3 regions of the Brevibacterium sp. UBA7493 genome follow, and region 3 is predicted to be linked to each of the others. Evidence: predicted binding sites of a transcription regulator. Region 3 holds the regulator's gene; each other region holds the start of a gene.
What was found. The regulator HrcA, encoded in region 3, represses chaperone genes, less so after heat shock. The targets are predictions, from matches to a motif close to TTNGCACTCGNNNNNNNCGAGTGCNAA.
Positions count from the first base shown of each region.

Region 1: the regulator HrcA is predicted to act here: its motif matches at 1,251-1,277, upstream of groES (co-chaperone GroES).
Region 2: the regulator HrcA is predicted to act here: its motif matches at 3,218-3,244, upstream of groL (chaperonin GroEL).

Region 1 covers NZ_DLOD01000010.1:151,059-156,117, forward strand. The annotation lists gene groL (chaperonin GroEL) at 1-744, opposite strand, end outside; gene groES (co-chaperone GroES) at 794-1,087, opposite strand; gene B4E96_RS06780 (formate/nitrite transporter family protein) at 1,310-2,179, opposite strand; gene B4E96_RS06785 (resuscitation-promoting factor) at 2,281-3,501, opposite strand; gene B4E96_RS06790 (hypothetical protein) at 3,817-4,494, shown strand; gene B4E96_RS06795 (TatD family hydrolase) at 4,518-5,059, opposite strand, start outside.
Region 2 covers NZ_DLOD01000010.1:283,222-288,280, forward strand. The annotation lists gene B4E96_RS07375 (hypothetical protein) at 1-404, opposite strand, end outside; gene B4E96_RS07380 (sulfite exporter TauE/SafE family protein) at 515-1,258, opposite strand; gene groL (chaperonin GroEL) at 1,458-3,083, opposite strand; gene B4E96_RS07390 (cold-shock protein) at 3,355-3,558, opposite strand; gene B4E96_RS07395 (LytR C-terminal domain-containing protein) at 3,809-4,417, opposite strand; gene B4E96_RS07400 (DUF3263 domain-containing protein) at 4,421-4,675, opposite strand; gene B4E96_RS07405 (aldehyde dehydrogenase family protein) at 4,851-5,059, opposite strand, start outside.
Region 3 covers NZ_DLOD01000003.1:339,129-344,187, reverse strand. The annotation lists gene hemW (radical SAM family heme chaperone HemW) at 1-328, shown strand, start outside; gene B4E96_RS02935 (DUF4870 domain-containing protein) at 377-1,015, opposite strand; gene B4E96_RS02930 (DUF3097 domain-containing protein) at 1,153-2,031, opposite strand; gene hrcA (heat-inducible transcriptional repressor HrcA) at 2,185-3,195, shown strand; gene dnaJ (molecular chaperone DnaJ) at 3,259-4,377, shown strand; gene B4E96_RS02915 (16S rRNA (uracil(1498)-N(3))-methyltransferase) at 4,374-5,059, shown strand, end outside.

The DNA of each region.
Region 1 (5,059 bases), on a different contig from region 3:
GACGATGAGCAGCGGCTTGGAGGCCTGCTGCACCTTCTCCAGCACCGGGAGCAGCTCCTGGATGTTGGAGATCTTGCCCTGGTTGATAAGGATGTAGGGGTCGTCGAGGACGGCTTCCTGGCGGTCTGCGTCGGTGACGAAGTACGGCGACAGGTAGCCCTTGTCGAACTGCATACCCTCGGTGAACTCGAGCTCGACCGATGCGGCCTGGCTCTCGTCGATGGTGATGACGCCGTCCTTGCCGACCTTGTCGAAGGCCTCGGCGATCATCTCGCCGATCTCACGCGACTGCGCCGACAGCGCGGCGACGTGAGCGATCTCCTCGGAGCCGGAGACGTCGCGGGCGGTCTCCCGCAGCTTCTCCTCAACGAGTTCGACGGCCTTCTCGATGCCGAGCTTGAGCTGGCTGGGGGCGGCACCGGCAGCGACGTTGCGCAGGCCCTCGTGGACGAAGGCCTGAGCGAGCACGGTCGCAGTCGTGGTGCCGTCACCGGCGACGTCGTTGGTCTTGGTGGCGACTTCCTTGGCCAGCTGGGCGCCGAGATTCTCGTACGGATCGTCGAGTTCGACCTCGCGGGCGATCGTCACACCATCGTTGGTGATGGTCGGAGCGCCCCACTGCTTGTCGAGCACGACGTTGCGGCCGCGCGGGCCGAGGGTCACCTTGACGGTGTCGGCCAGCACGTTGACGCCGCGCTCAAGGGCCTTGCGCGCGTCGTCGTTGAACTGAAGTGTTTTAGCCATGTGTCACTTCCTTCTATGAAGTACGAACAGTCTGCTCAGGCGCAGATGCTCAGCCGATGACGGCGAGCACGTCACGCGCCGAGAGCACGAGGTATTCCTCACCTGCGTACTTGACCTCGGTGCCGCCGTACTTGGAGTAGATGACCTTGTCGCCGACGGCGACGTCGAGCGGCACGCGGTTGCCGTTGTCGGCGACACGGCCCGGGCCCACGGCGACGACTTCGCCTTCCTGCGGCTTCTCCTTGGCGGTGTCAGGAATGACGAGGCCGGAGGCAGTGGTCTGCTCGGCTTCAACCTGACGGATGACGATCCGATCTTCGAGCGGCTTGATGGAGACCGACATGTGCGGACACTCTCCTTTGTCTGTAGTCCTCAACAGCGTCCTGCGGCGGGCACTGGGTAGTGCTGTGGCCTGCTCGTCGTCGCGGGTGCCGAGCGTGCCGATCCGCTTCAGGGGCTGTTAGCACTCATTGGCTTAGTGTGCTAATTCGACTTTAGAGCGCTGCTTGGCACTCGGTCAACTCGAGTGCCAATTCCGTCGCGGAGCCACAGCCAGCACGCAGGCTCAGTCGCGGGCTGCCTCTTCTTCGAGGTCTTCGAAGCTCAGCTCACCGCGGCGCACTGCCCGCAGGATCCGCCACGTGCGCGCCATCCGCGGCAGCGTGATGATGAGCAGCCCGCCGAGCATGTTGAACGGGATGACGATCGCCATCCACACAAGGAAGTCCGTGACCGAGATGTCAGCTCCGGCGACCATCGCGCCGAAGATGATCATCGCGTTGAGTGCACCGTGCAGCAGACCCAGCCCGATGACGATGAGCCCGGAGATCATCGAGATGACAGCGAAGACGACGTGGTTGTCGGTGCCCTGCTGCATCCGGGTGGTGAGCGTGATGGAGGCACCGGCGAGCAGCGACAGGCAGATCATCACGAGCAGCGAGGGATTGTCGACGCAGCTGGCCGCCTTGTCGACGAGGGTGCCGTGGTAGTCCGGCAGGGCGAGCACCGTCAGCCACATGAAGGCGAAGCCGCCGGCGAGGTTGGTCACGAGTTTGACGCTCCACAGCCGCAGCAGCTGGAGCCAGGTGCCCTGTCCGGCTGCGATCGCGTGGATGGGCAGCAGGAACTCCTCGGTGAACAGCTCCGAGTGGGCCATCTTGAGGGCGAACATGCCGATGCCGAAGGCCATGCCGGCGAGGATGTCGCTGCCGGTGGCCTGCAGCACGAGGATCATCGCGAGGATCCCGAAGGAGACGTCGATGCCGCCGAACAAGCCGGTGATGATGAGCTCGACCCACGTGCGGTTGAGCCGCTTGGCGCCGGTGGAGACCGTGGCGGCGGCTTCGTTGAGCAGCTCCGGTTCGATGTCGAAGTCGGTGTTGCCCAGCCGGCGGCGCTGCTCGGCTTCATCGATGTCGGTCTGCGACTTCTTCACGGATGCCCCCTTCCAGGCGTCTGGCCACCTGACCAGGGTACGGGATGACACACCTCGGGCCCGGTACGATGACCGGGCCCGAGGTGATGGCTGGCTTCAGATCAGGCGCAGGCCCACTGTCCCCATCCTGCCTTCTTCTGCAGGATCTTGGCGCGCTTGAACTGCTCCTGGGGGCTGGCATCGATCGGATTGCCGGAGCCGCCGACGGAGCGCCACGTGGCGAGCTTGAACTGGAAGAGCCCGAAGTGGGCGCGGTTGGACTGATTGATCGCCCGCGGGTTGAAGTTCGACTCGCACTTGGCGACCGAGTACCACTTGGAGCCGGGTCCGCCGAGCATCTCCTTGATCTGGGCGGTGGTCATGCTGCCGGAGTAGTTGTCCTCGGAGTTGTCGGAGTCGTTGCCTTCGGAGTTGTCCGAGCCGCCGGAGCCGCGCTCGTCCTTGCTCCGCGAGCCCTTGTCAGATTCGCGCTTCTTCTCCGGAGCCTTGGTGCCCTCGACGACGACCTCTTCGACCGGCTTCTCAATGTCTTTGGAGGAGACCTCTTCGCGGCTGACCTCATCGCCGTTGACCGTGCGGACCTTGAAGACGACCTCGCGCTTGCCGTCCTTGCCCTTCTTCTCGACCTTCTTCTCACCGCGCGGCAGCGAGGAGTCCTTCTTGACGGTGACCTTCTTCTTGATCGTCTCGGTCTCGGTCTTCTCTTCGTTGACCACGCGCATGACGTTGACGACCTGACCGTCGTAGACGTTGGAGGTCAGCGGGGCAGACGTGATGTCGTCGGTGCCGAGCTCGATGCCGGCTTCGCTGATGACATCCTGGACGGTCTTCGAGGCGGCCTCGACAGGCTGGGTCTTGCCGTCGGCCATGACGTTGACGGTCTTCGCGGTGGTGACGTCGATGGTCTCGCCGTCGCTGATCTTGTCATCGAGGGCCGCGGAGACCTCGGCGCCCTCGTGCTCGATGCCGAGGTCGGCCAGGGCCTGTCCGACGGTCGAGGCGTTGGTCCATTCGTCCATCGGCTTGCCGTCGACGGTGAGGTCGAGGTCCTTGGCCTTGTTCACGACGATGTTCATGTCGCGTTCGACCTGGGTGCTGCGGCTGGGCTGGACCTGGTCGCGCTCGTCAAGCGTGATGTCCTGTGCGGCGAGCACGTCGTCGACGGTCGAGCCGAAGCTGCGGACCTGCTCGGCTTCGCCGTCGACCGTGACGTTGACGGGCTTGTTGAGTGCCACGAAGGCACCGGTGCCGCCGACGAGCGCGGAGATGACGACCGACTGCGCGACGATCTGCACCTTGCGATTGCGGATGGATGGAATCACGTAACTACCCCAATAGACTCTCTGCATATGCCAGCCCGCGGTGGCGGGCTCCAAGTGAGTGGCTGTCCGGCCTGCTGCGTGCGGGCCCGTCTGCGCCGCTGGATCGACGGCAGGCGTGAAGACAACGAGACCCAGCGTAACCGATTCGTTACCAACATTGCAAAGCTGTGACATAGACCGCGCTGAAGCCTGACGTCGTCGCTGGTCAGCGGCCAGAATTCGCGGCTGGCGGCGGGTCACAGGCGGTGTTACACATGACGTTCGGCAACCGGGCGGGAGTCCTGCAGCAGCCGGTTTCGCCGTAATGTGCTCCGTATGTCCGAGCCCACTCGCGCATTCCCCTCCGGTGCGGCCCCCTCCAGCTGGCTGGGCGATCCCGTCAGCCGTCATCCGCAGATCCGCATGCTGCGCAATCGGCTCAACCGGCAGCTTGTCAGCACGCTCATCTTCTCGGCAGCCGGGTTCCTCATCTTCGCCAGCGGCTGGTTCTACGCAATGCTCAGCTGGCTGCCGGATCTGGCCCCGACGGCCGAGGATGCCGCCGGCGTTCGGGAGCTCGCCGGCCTGGCTGTCGTGCCGCTGCTCGTCTGGCTCGCTGCCCACGGGCTGCTCATCCTGCTCGGTGCCGTGGGCTTCCGCGCCCGGGCGGCCCTGCAGTCGCTGCGCGGCGGGCTGGCTTACCGGGCGATGCCGGCCAGTGTGTTCCCGCGGGTGCTCATCATCCTGTATCTCATCGCCCTCGGGGTGACAGCACTGCTGGGCCTGGTGGCCGGGCTGCTGCCGATGCTGGCCGATTCCATGGTCATCACCAATACGTCCGACGAAGTCGCCACCGAGGTGCGCCGGCAAGCGTGGACGATCGCCGGTGCCTTCATCGCGTGGCTGTGCACGTCTCTCGTGCTGCTGTTCGTCTCGCAGGTCATCAACTTCCGCGGCCTGCTCACCGCCGCCCAGATCGAAAACGCCGTCGGCAGCGCGACCCGCGCCTACTGAGAGACCTCAGCCGACCGGGGCGTTCAGCTCAGCGCCCAGGAACCGAAGATCCGCTCAGCGTTCTCGCCGACGGTCCCGGCAATGTGGTCCTCGTCAACGCCGCGCACTTCGGCGAGCATGCGGACGGTCAGGGCCGTCATGTACGGCCCGCCGGGCTTGCCGCGGTGCGGGTGCGGGGTGAGGAACGGCGCGTCGGTCTCGGTGAGCAGCAGCTCATCGGGCACCACCGATGCCGCGTGCCGCAGGTCGTCGGAGCGTTTGAAGGTGACGTTGCCGGCAAACGACATGTAGTAGCCGCGCTCGGCGCAGATGCGGGCCATCTCGACGTCGCCGGAGAAGCAGTGGAACACCGTCTTGGCCGGTGCGCCCTCCTCGGCGAGGATGCGCAGCACATCGGCATGGGCCTCCCGGTCGTGGATCTCGAGCACCTTGTCGAGCCGTTTGGCCATCTCGATGTGGGCGCGGAAGGACTCCTGCTGGTCGGCCACGCCGTCGTCGGCGGTGCGGTAGTAGTCGAGCCCGGTCTCGCCGACCACCCGGATCCGCTCGGCACCGGCGAGCTGCT
Region 2 (5,059 bases), on a different contig from region 3:
TGCTGCGGGTTGAAGAAGCACGGCGGACGTCGGGTGGGCAGCGGCTCGCCGTTGACGCGGGCACGCACGCACTTGGCCGCGTAACGGCCGTCCTCAAGCGCTTCGGTCACGTGCCGGATGTCCTCGGGCTTCTGCACGCGCTCCAGGGTCTCCTTGGCGGTGTCGTAGGCGTCGAGTGCGCGCTGGTAGTCCTGGCGGCCGCCTTCGTCGAGGTCGGCGCCGGTGGTGACGATGTCGAGGTCAGCGACCTCTTCGCCGAAGGACGTGACGTCCTCGGCTGCGGACTGGGTGACGAAGCTGAGCTCCTCTGCCTGTTCCTCCCGTTCGCGCAGCTTCTGGCGCCGGGAGCCGAAGAACATGAGTGAACCGACGATGATGAGCAAACCGAGAAAGACGTATCCCATGCCCCGTCCGATCCTTCTTCCATCACGAGTGCAGCTGACTGCCCCATTATCACCGGCGAACCTTAGTGCACTCTGAGGAGCACGCGTGAATACGGCGCGCGGGGTTCAGCTCACAGGCCCGCCAGTCCCTTGACGAGCGTGGCGGCACCGCCGGCCAAGGCGATGGTGATCATGCCGACGCGGGCAACCTTGACCGGGATGCGCTCGGCGGTCAGCTCGCCGATGATCTGTCCGGCGGCCAGGGCGGCAAAGACCATGAGCCACTGGCCGAGCCCGAGGTGCGGGATCGCGGTGCGGTCGAAGGCGACCTTGGCGATGATCGACATGACCGAGGCGATGGCCAGCAGAGGCTGCATCGTCGCGGCGAAGCTGCGCTGCTCCCAGCGGGTGAGCACGGCATAGGTGCTGAAGGCCGGGCCGCCGACGCCGGAGGCGGCGTTCATGACCCCGGCGACAAGCCCCGAGGTGGCGATGCCGCCGGTGTTGACCGGCAGCACCTTGCCGACGCGGCCGATGACGATCGAGGCTGCCAGGGCGATGACGACGATGGCACCGATGAGGGCCTGCAGAGGTGCGGTGGGCATCGTCCAGGCCAGCCAGGCCCCGGGGATCGTGCCGATCGCCGAGGTGATGGCGAGGATCTTGAGTGTACCCCAGTGGACGTCGCGCCAGGTGCGGGCGAAGACGACGGCACAGGAGACGAGCCCGACGATGTTGACGAGCACGACCCCGGAGATCGGGTCGAGAAGGAGGACGAGGAAGGGCCCGGAGACGAGCGCGAAGCCCATCCCTGTCACGCGCTGGGACAGTGCGCCGACGAAGACGGCGAGCAGGATGAAGGTGATGACGGGCATGATGAGCTCAGCTTAGCGCTTCATAAGCCCTGCAGCGGGAGGTTCTGCGGCTGCTGAGATTTTGGTGCGGTGCAGGTCAGGGCGCTGCTCGGGGCGTGGTGAATGAGAGCAGGCGGGGTGGAAGAGTCTGACTCTTCCACCCCGCCTGGCTGGGTTCTGACGCGCCGGCTATGCGGCCGGTCGTTCAGTTCTCAGCGGCTCAGAAGCCCATGCCGCCCATATCCGGCTCGCCGCCCGGCATGGCCGGTGCCTTCTCAGGCTTGTCGGCGATGACGGCCTCGGTGGTGAGGAACAGGCCGGCGATCGAGGCGGCGTTCTGCAGAGCAGAGCGGGTCACCTTGACCGGGTCGTTGATGCCTGCGGCCATGAGGTCCTCGTACTCGCCGGTAGCGGCGTTGAGGCCGTGGCCGGAGTCGAGGTTGCGGACCTTCTCGGCCACCACGCCGGGCTCGAGGCCGGCGTTCGTGGCGATCTGCTTGAGCGGGGCGTCGATGGCGACCTTGACGATCGAGGCACCGGTGGCCTCGTCGCCTTCGAGCTGGAGCTTCTCGAAGGCCGTCTTGCCGGCCTGGATGAGTGCCACGCCACCACCGGCGACGATGCCCTCGTCGACTGCGGCCTTGGCGTTGCGCACGGCATCCTCGATGCGGTGCTTGCGCTCCTTGAGCTCGACCTCGGTTGCGGCTCCGGCCTTGATGACTGCCACGCCGCCGGCCAGCTTGGCCAGACGCTCCTGCAGCTTCTCGCGGTCGTAGTCGGAATCGGAGTTGTCGATCTCGGTGCGGATCTGCTGCACGCGGCCCTGGATCTCATCGGCGTCGCCGGCACCTTCGACGATGGTGGTCTCGTCCTTGGTGACAACGACCTTGCGGGCGGTGCCCAGCAGGTCGAGGGTGGCGTTCTCGAGCTTGAGTCCGACCTCCTCGGCGATGACCTGGCCACCGGTGAGAATGGCGATGTCGGCCAGCTGCGCCTTGCGGCGGTCGCCGAAGCCCGGAGCCTTGACGGCCACGGACTTGAAGGTGCCGCGGATCTTGTTGACCACGAGCACAGCGAGTGCCTCGCCCTCGACGTCCTCGGCGATGATGAGCAGCGGCTTGCCCGACTGCTGGATCTTCTCGAGGACCGGCAGCAGGTCCTTCACGTTCGAGATCTTGGAGTTGACGATGAGGATGTAGGGATCCTCCAGCACCGTCTCCTGACGCTCAGCGTCGGTGACGAAGTAACCGGAGATGTAGCCCTTGTCGAAGCGCATGCCCTCGGTGAGCTCGAGCTCCAGGCCGAAGGTGTTCGACTCCTCGACGGTGACGACGCCTTCCTTGCCGACCTTGTCGATCGCCTCGGCGATGAGCTCGCCGATGGCCGGGTCGCCTGCCGAGATGCCAGCGGTCGCAGCGATCTGCTCCTTGGTCTCGACGTCCTTGGCGGTCTCGAGCAGCACATCGGAGACAGCTGCGACAGCCTTCTCGATGCCGCGCTTGAGGCTGAGCGGGTCAGCACCGGCGGCCACGTTGCGCAGTCCCTCGCGGACGAGAGCCTGAGCGAGAACGGTGGCGGTGGTGGTGCCGTCGCCTGCGACGTCGTCAGTCTTCTTCGCGACTTCCTTGACGAGCTCGGCGCCGATCTTCTCGTACGGATCCTCGAGTTCGATCTCCTTGGCGATGGAGACACCGTCATTGGTGATGGTCGGTGCGCCCCACTTCTTTTCGAGCACGACGTTGCGGCCGCGCGGTCCCAGGGTCACCTTGACCGCATCGGCCAGGGTGTTGAGTCCGGTTTCGAGTCCGCGGCGTGCATCTTCATCGAATGAGATGAGCTTTGCCATATGGCTGGTCCTCCCTGAACGGAGTGGCATGTCTTCCCGGTCCCAAGCGCCCGCGACGGCAGAGCCGGTTCTGCTGATTCCCTTCCACAGCAGCCTGTCTCACTTCTCGGGGCCGAGATTTACCAGTACTAGATTTAGCACTCTCGACCCGAGAGTGCAAAACTGCACCCACACCTCGGGAGCGGTGCGGGTGCAGGCAGGGGCGACATGCGAAGAGCCGGGGGCAACCCGGCTCTTCTGGTGATCGGCGGGCAGCGCCGGTCGGGAGTGCTCAGAGCACCGTGACCGATTCTGCCTGCGGGCCCTTGCCGCCTTCACCGACCGTGAACTGGACCTGCTGGCCTTCTTCAAGCGAGCGGTATCCGTCCATCTCGATCGCGGTCCAATGGACGAAGACGTCCTGGTCTCCGCCTTCTACGGTGATGAAGCCGTAGCCCTTTTCAGCGTTGAACCACTTGACCGTGCCTTGCGTCATTTCTACTCCATATCATGCGTACTGCAGCGGGGCACCTATCCGAGGAACTCCGTTGTTCGTGCCGGTCACGCCGCTGCCCTGGTGAGGCAGCACCGCGATCGACGCGGGTCACTGTATGCCCGGAAGACTGTCGGTTACGGCAAGTTTCCTTGTATCTCATACATTGCCGCCAGCCTATGCCACGGCTGGCGCTCCCTGCAAACACAGGCGCGGAATGGCGCGTTTCCGAGCGGATGCGGAACCGCGGTGCTCAGTTGCCGGTGCCCTCGGTGGCACCGTCGGTCGAGTCGCCGTCGCCGCCGAGGCTGTCGAGGTCCTTCTCGGCGATGTCGGAGGTGATGAGCAGGGTGACCTGGCCGGGGAACTCCGCAGACTTCTCGACGGTCTCGACACCGAGTTCGGCGGCCAGTGCGCCGGCCTGCATCTCGTACTCGTCATCGGAGTAGTACACGACGGAGGACGACTCGTTGGTCGAGTGGTTGCCGACGTCGGTGACGTTCCAGCCGTTGGATTCGAGGTGCTCGCGGAACTTCGCGGCAGCACCGGTGACGCCGGAGCCGTTGAGGACGTGGACCTCGGCGGTCTTGTCGACGACGTCGACGGCCGGATCGGTGGTCTCCTCTTCGGTCGGCTCGGCCCCTTCGGTGGCTGCCGGGGTCTCGGCGACGTTCTCCTCGGGGTTCGAGGCGGACTGGCGGATGATGTTGAAAGCACCGAATACGACGAGCAGTGCGGCGATGGCGAGCACGGCGATGAGCGCGATCGCCCCGCCCTGCGAGATCGGCCCGCCTCGGCGGTGGGCGCCCTTGCGTCCGGTGGGCTGCAGGTCGTCGAATTCGTCGCGTGGGTACTTGGCCATCGGCTACCTCGCCATGCGCGTGCGGGCGCGGTGCTGGTGACGGCTCTCGCGGATGCGGCGCAGCCGTTTGATGAGGATGGGGTCGGCGGCATAGGCCGCGGGGCTGTCGAGCAGGGTGTTGAGCAGCTGGAAGTAGGCCGGGGCCGACATGTCGAACTCCTGGCGGATCGCGCCGTCCTTGGCACCTCCGTAGGTATGCCACTGGCGCTCGAAGCGCAGTACGCGGGATTCGAGTTCGGTGAGCTCCTGCTCGCTCATGCCACCTGCCTTCTGTCGGATAGCCACAGTCTAGCGAAGAATGACACGCATGTGCTTCAGGCGGGCGTGCCGGTCATGCAGAAGCCGCCGGTGCGGTGCTGGACTGCAGCACCGCACCGGCGCCTCGCATCTGGGCAGACCCGCGAACGGGTCAGCCGCGGGTCTGCTGGGCGGGTCAGCCGATCTTGACGTTGACCTGCTTGATCTGGGTGAAGCCTTCGAGCATGCCCTCCAGGGAGAGCTCACGGCCGATGCCGGAGGTCTTGAAGCCGCCGTAGGCCTGGCCGACGACCTGCGGGCCGCCCTGGTTGACCTGCACCCAGCCGGACTGGATCCGGTCGGCCACCCGCAGTCCGCGGCCGAGGTCGCCGGTGAAGACGTAGG
Region 3 (5,059 bases):
CCACTCCCACCTCGGCGGGGTGCGGATGTGGAATGCCAAGCATCCGCGTGCCTGGGCCGACCGGCTGCGCGCCGGGCATAGCCCGGTCATCGGCCGGGAGATCCTCGATGACGAGGTGCAGGAACTGGAGCGGATCATGCTCACCGCCCGGCTGCGCGAGGGCCTGCCGATCGCGAGCCTGCCGGCTGCCGGCCAGGTCGAGGCTGCCGAGTTCGCACGCGCCGGGCTGCTGGAGGCCGGCGCCTTCGAACGCGGGATCTTCAGCCCGACGCTGCAGGGCCGGCTGCTGTGCGACCTCATGGTCCGCCGGATCACCGAAACGCTGTGAGGCCGGCCCCAGCGGGACCGGCCTCACAGAATCACGAGCTCGTGCTGGTCACTTGACCATGTCGATGGTGAGCGGCGCACGGTAGCCCTCACCGTTGTTGCCGCGCACGGCAGAGATGATCGCGAACACATACAGCGCGATCACCGGGACGAAGTACAGAACGTAGATGATCGCTCCGAAACCGAGTGTCACGATCGTGATGATGAAGAAGACAATCCCGAGGCCGATGAGGTAGAGCGTGTAGGAGATATTCGTATTCAGCATCTGCCGTGCGTGTTCGCGGACGAAAGCGCTGCGGTCCTTGTAGATGACGAAGATGATGAGCGGCATGAGCCAGCCGAGCAGCAGGATGCCGACGCCGTTCCACATCGCCATCTGCCGTTCGTCAGGATCGGCGTGCCAGTAGCCTGCCGACCCCTGCTGGTAGGCGCCTTCTGGGTGGGGGCCGCGCAGCGGTACGCCAGCCAGAGTCGAACCGCCGATCGGCTGGCCGTTCGGGGCCGTCGGGCGCTGCTGCTGAGGACCCGGCTGACCATAGGCGCCCGGCTGTCCGCTGTAGCCGCCAGGCTGCTGGTAGCCGCCGGGCTGGGAACCGGGACCAGGATGGCCGCCGGGCTGCGAGCCGTAGCCGGGCTGGCCGGCCGGCTGCGAGCCGTAGCCGCCCTGGGGATTGTATTCGGAGCTCATGACTGTCCTTTCAGAGAGTGTTCTGCGCTCTACGGTAGTCGAGGTGCGCGCGTGCCGTCACGGCGCGATGATGCAGTCCTGGCACATCGGAACGGCGCGCGGATGCGGCAACAGTCTGACACAGGTGCCGTGGCCGCTCACACCTGCCCGTAGAGGTGGTCGACGGTGACGAAGTCGATGAGCTCCTCGACCCGGCCCGACAGCGTCGGCTCGACATCGGCGATCGTCCTCACCGAGCGCAGGATCCGCTGCCAGCCCAGAGCGATATCGCGCTGATCGCGGGCCGGCCAGCCGAGCCGGCGCAGCGTGCCGACCTTGAAGTCCTCCCCGCGCGGGACCTGCGGCCACACCGGAATCCCGACGACGGCCGGCTTCACCGCCTGCCAGATGTCGATATAGGGGTGGCCGATGATGTGCACGACCCCGGCGAAGCGCTCATCGGCGAGCACCGCCTCGGCGATGCGGGATTCCTTGGTGCCGGCCACGAGGTGATCGGCGAGCACCCCGACGCGATGCTTCCGGTCGGGTCCGAACTCGGCGAGCTTGTCAGCCAGCACGTCGAGGCCGCCGAGCGGTTCGACGACGACGCCCTCGCCGCGCAGGTCATCACCCCAGATCTTCTCCACCAGCTCAGCGTCGTGCTTGCCCTCCACCCAGATGCGCGAGCCGCGGGCCACCCGTGCCCGCTGGTCGGTCCTGGCCACCGATCCCGAGGCGGTGCGCGCCGGGGCAGCCGGGCGGCTGGCCTGCGGGCGGGTGATCGTCACCGGTTTGCCGTCGACCCAGTATCCCGGTCCCAAGGGCGCGAGGCGGGTGCGGCCGTGGCGGTCCTCCAAGCGCATGACCCAGCCGGCAGAGGTCTTCTCCACCCCGGTGATCGCCCCGACATACCCGGTCTCGACGTCCTCGACGACGAGGCCGCGCTGGGCGGGCACCTCAGCTGAGCGGGGACGGCGGTGGGCGCGCGGGGAGGAGCCGGCGAGCACATCGGCTCCGTAGGGATCGTAGAAAGTCACACGACAAGGGTAATTGCGCCCACCCGGTGTGGCCCTGTTTGGGCAGACCATCGGCGAGGCGTACACTTGATTGGCACTCGCATTGACTGAGTGCCAGCCCGCGTGCGTGCGGGCATGCGGGCCGGACACGAGTGAGGAGGAGGTCGAGGCCACGTGAACGATGACCGCCGGACGCGCGTGCTGCGCGCCATCGTCGAAGACTACGTCGCCACCAACGAGCCGGTCGGCTCGAAGGCGCTCGTCGAACGCCACCAGCTCGGCGTGTCCCCAGCGACCATCCGCAACGACATGGCCGCGCTCGAAAGCGAAGGGCTCATCGCCCAGCCCCACACCTCGGCCGGGCGCGTGCCCACCGACAAGGGCTACCGGCGCTTCGTCGACCGCATCGACGAGGTCAAGCCGCTCTCGGTAGCCGAGAAGCGGGCGATCGCCCGGATCCTCGAAGAGCCACTCGACATCGACGAGATGCTCGAGCGCACCGTCCGGCTGCTGGCCGGACTGACCCAGCAGGTCGCCGTCGTGCAGTACCCGATCGCCCGGCAGACGAAGGTGCGCCACATCGAACTCGTCTCGATCGCCGCCCACCGCCTGCTCGTCGTGCTCATCAGCGACGCCGGGCAGGTCGAACAGCGCCTCATCGACGCCGGCAGCGAACTGACCGACGAGGAGGTCGCCAGCCTCCGCGACCGCATCAGCGCCGCCGTGCACAACGTGCCGATGGACGCCGTCAAGCAGGCCTGTGAGCGCATCGAGGTGCCACCAGAGCACCAGCGAGCCGCCCACGCCGTGGCCACCGCCCTGGCCGACCTCAGCCAGGTCGGCCGCCAGGACCGCCTCGTCATGGCCGGCACCGCCAACCTCGCCCGCTCCGCCCGCGAGCTCGGCGCCCACATCGGCCCACTCCTCGAAGCCTTCGAGGAGCAGGTCGTGCTGCTCAAGCTGCTCACCTCGATCGCAGCCGAGACCGACGAGGTCAGCGTGCGCATCGGCAGCGAGAACACCGTCGAGTCCTTCTCCTCGACCTCGGTCGTGGCCACCAGCTACGGGGCGCAGGATTCTGCGGCCAGCCTGGCGGTGCTCGGCCCGACCCGCATGGACTATCCGACGACGATGGCCGCAGTGCGAGCTGTGGCGAAGTACGTCTCGGTCATTCTCAACGACTGACCGGCCCACACGCCCGCAACAGACAACCGATCCGCGAATCGCCTCATCGATCAAAGGACGAACGTGACCAACCACTATGAAACCCTCGGCGTGCCGAAGGACGCCTCGACGGCGGACATCAAGAAGGCCTACCGCAAGCTGGCGCGCGAACTCCACCCCGACGTCAACCCCGGCCGGGAAGACGAGTTCAAGCAGGTCGCGGTCGCCTACGAGGTGCTCTCAGACCCGGAGAAGCGCCGCAACTACGACATGGGCGGCTCCGAATACGGCCAGGGCTTCGGCGGAGCGAACTTCGGCGGGTTCTCCGACCTGTTCGAGACGTTCTTCGGCGGCGGCATGGGCGGATCGCCCCAGCAGCCGGCCTCGCGCAAGCGCCGCGGCAAGGATGCGCTCATCGGCATCGAGATCGACTTGGAGACCGCAGTCTTCGGCGGCACCGAGGAGATCGACATCGCCACCGCCGAGGTGTGCGAGACCTGCCAGGGAGACGGCACCCGGCCCGGCACCTCGGTCGAGACCTGCTCACTGTGCCACGGCACCGGCTCGGTCCAGCAGATGACCCGCACCCTGCTCGGGCAGATGGTCACCAACCAGACCTGCAACAACTGCGGCGGCTACGGCACCCGCATCACCGACCCGTGCACCTCCTGCCACGGCGACGGACGCGTGCGCGTCGAACGCACCCTGAGCTTCCGGATCCCAGCCGGCGTGTCGACCGGCACCCGCATCCAGCTCGCCGGCCGCGGCGAGGTCGGACCCGGCGGGGGGCCTCCCGGAGACCTGTTCATCGAGGTCACCGTCGCAGAGCACGCCTCCTTCGAACGCGACGGCGACAACCTGCGCTGCACCATCGAGGTGCCGATGACCGCCGCCGCCCTCGGCGCGACGGTCAAGCTCGACACCTTCGACGGTGCCCAGGACATCGAGATCCCCGCCGGCACCCAGTCGGGCACCACCCAGAAGCTCGCCGGCCTCGGTGCCAAGCGGCTGCGCCACCAGAGCCGCGGCGACCTCATCGTCACGATCAACGTCGCCACCCCGAAGAAGCTCGACGCCAAGCAGACCGAGCTGCTCGAAGAGCTCGCCCGGCTGCGCGATGAGACCCAGCCGGAGGCCACCGTCGGCAAGGCCGATGAGCGCAGCGCCTTCCGCCGGTTCCGCGAGAGGTTCGCCGGGCGATGACCCTGCCGGTCTTCATCGACCCGGACATCACCCACCCCGGCGAGCACGGTGAGGTCATCGCACCTGCGGCGGTGGCTCATCACGTCGTCACCGTCCGCCGGATGCAGGCGGGCGAGGAGCTGCAGCTCAGCGACGGCGCCGGCCTGCGCATCACCGGCACCATCACGACCGCTGAACGCAATGACCTGCGCATCGCCGTCACGGCCGTCCAGGTCGATCCACCGGCCAACCCGCAGCTCGTGCTCGTGCAGGCCCTGGCGAAGTCCGGCCGCGACCTCGCCGCCGTCGAAGCGGCCGTCGAGGTCGGCGTCGACGCCGTCGTCCCATGGGAGGCGCAGCGCTCGATCGTCAAGTGGCCGGCAGCCAAAGCCGGCAAGTCGATCGCCAAGTGGCGCCACACCTCGGTGGCGGCCGCCGAACAGTCCCGCCGCGCGTTCGTGCCTGCCATCAGCGAACTCGCCCGCGGCACCGGACTGGCTGACACGTTCACGGATGCCGATGCGGTCTTCGTGCTGCACGAGACCGCCAGCCAGCCGCTCACCGCACAGCTGCGCGAGCTGGCCGACAGCCTGACGGCCGCACCGGGCGGCATCGAGCGGCTCGTGCTCGTCGTCGGTCCCGAAGGCGGGATCTCCGATCCTGAGATCGCCGCACTCACCGCAGCCGGTGCGCAGACAGCCCT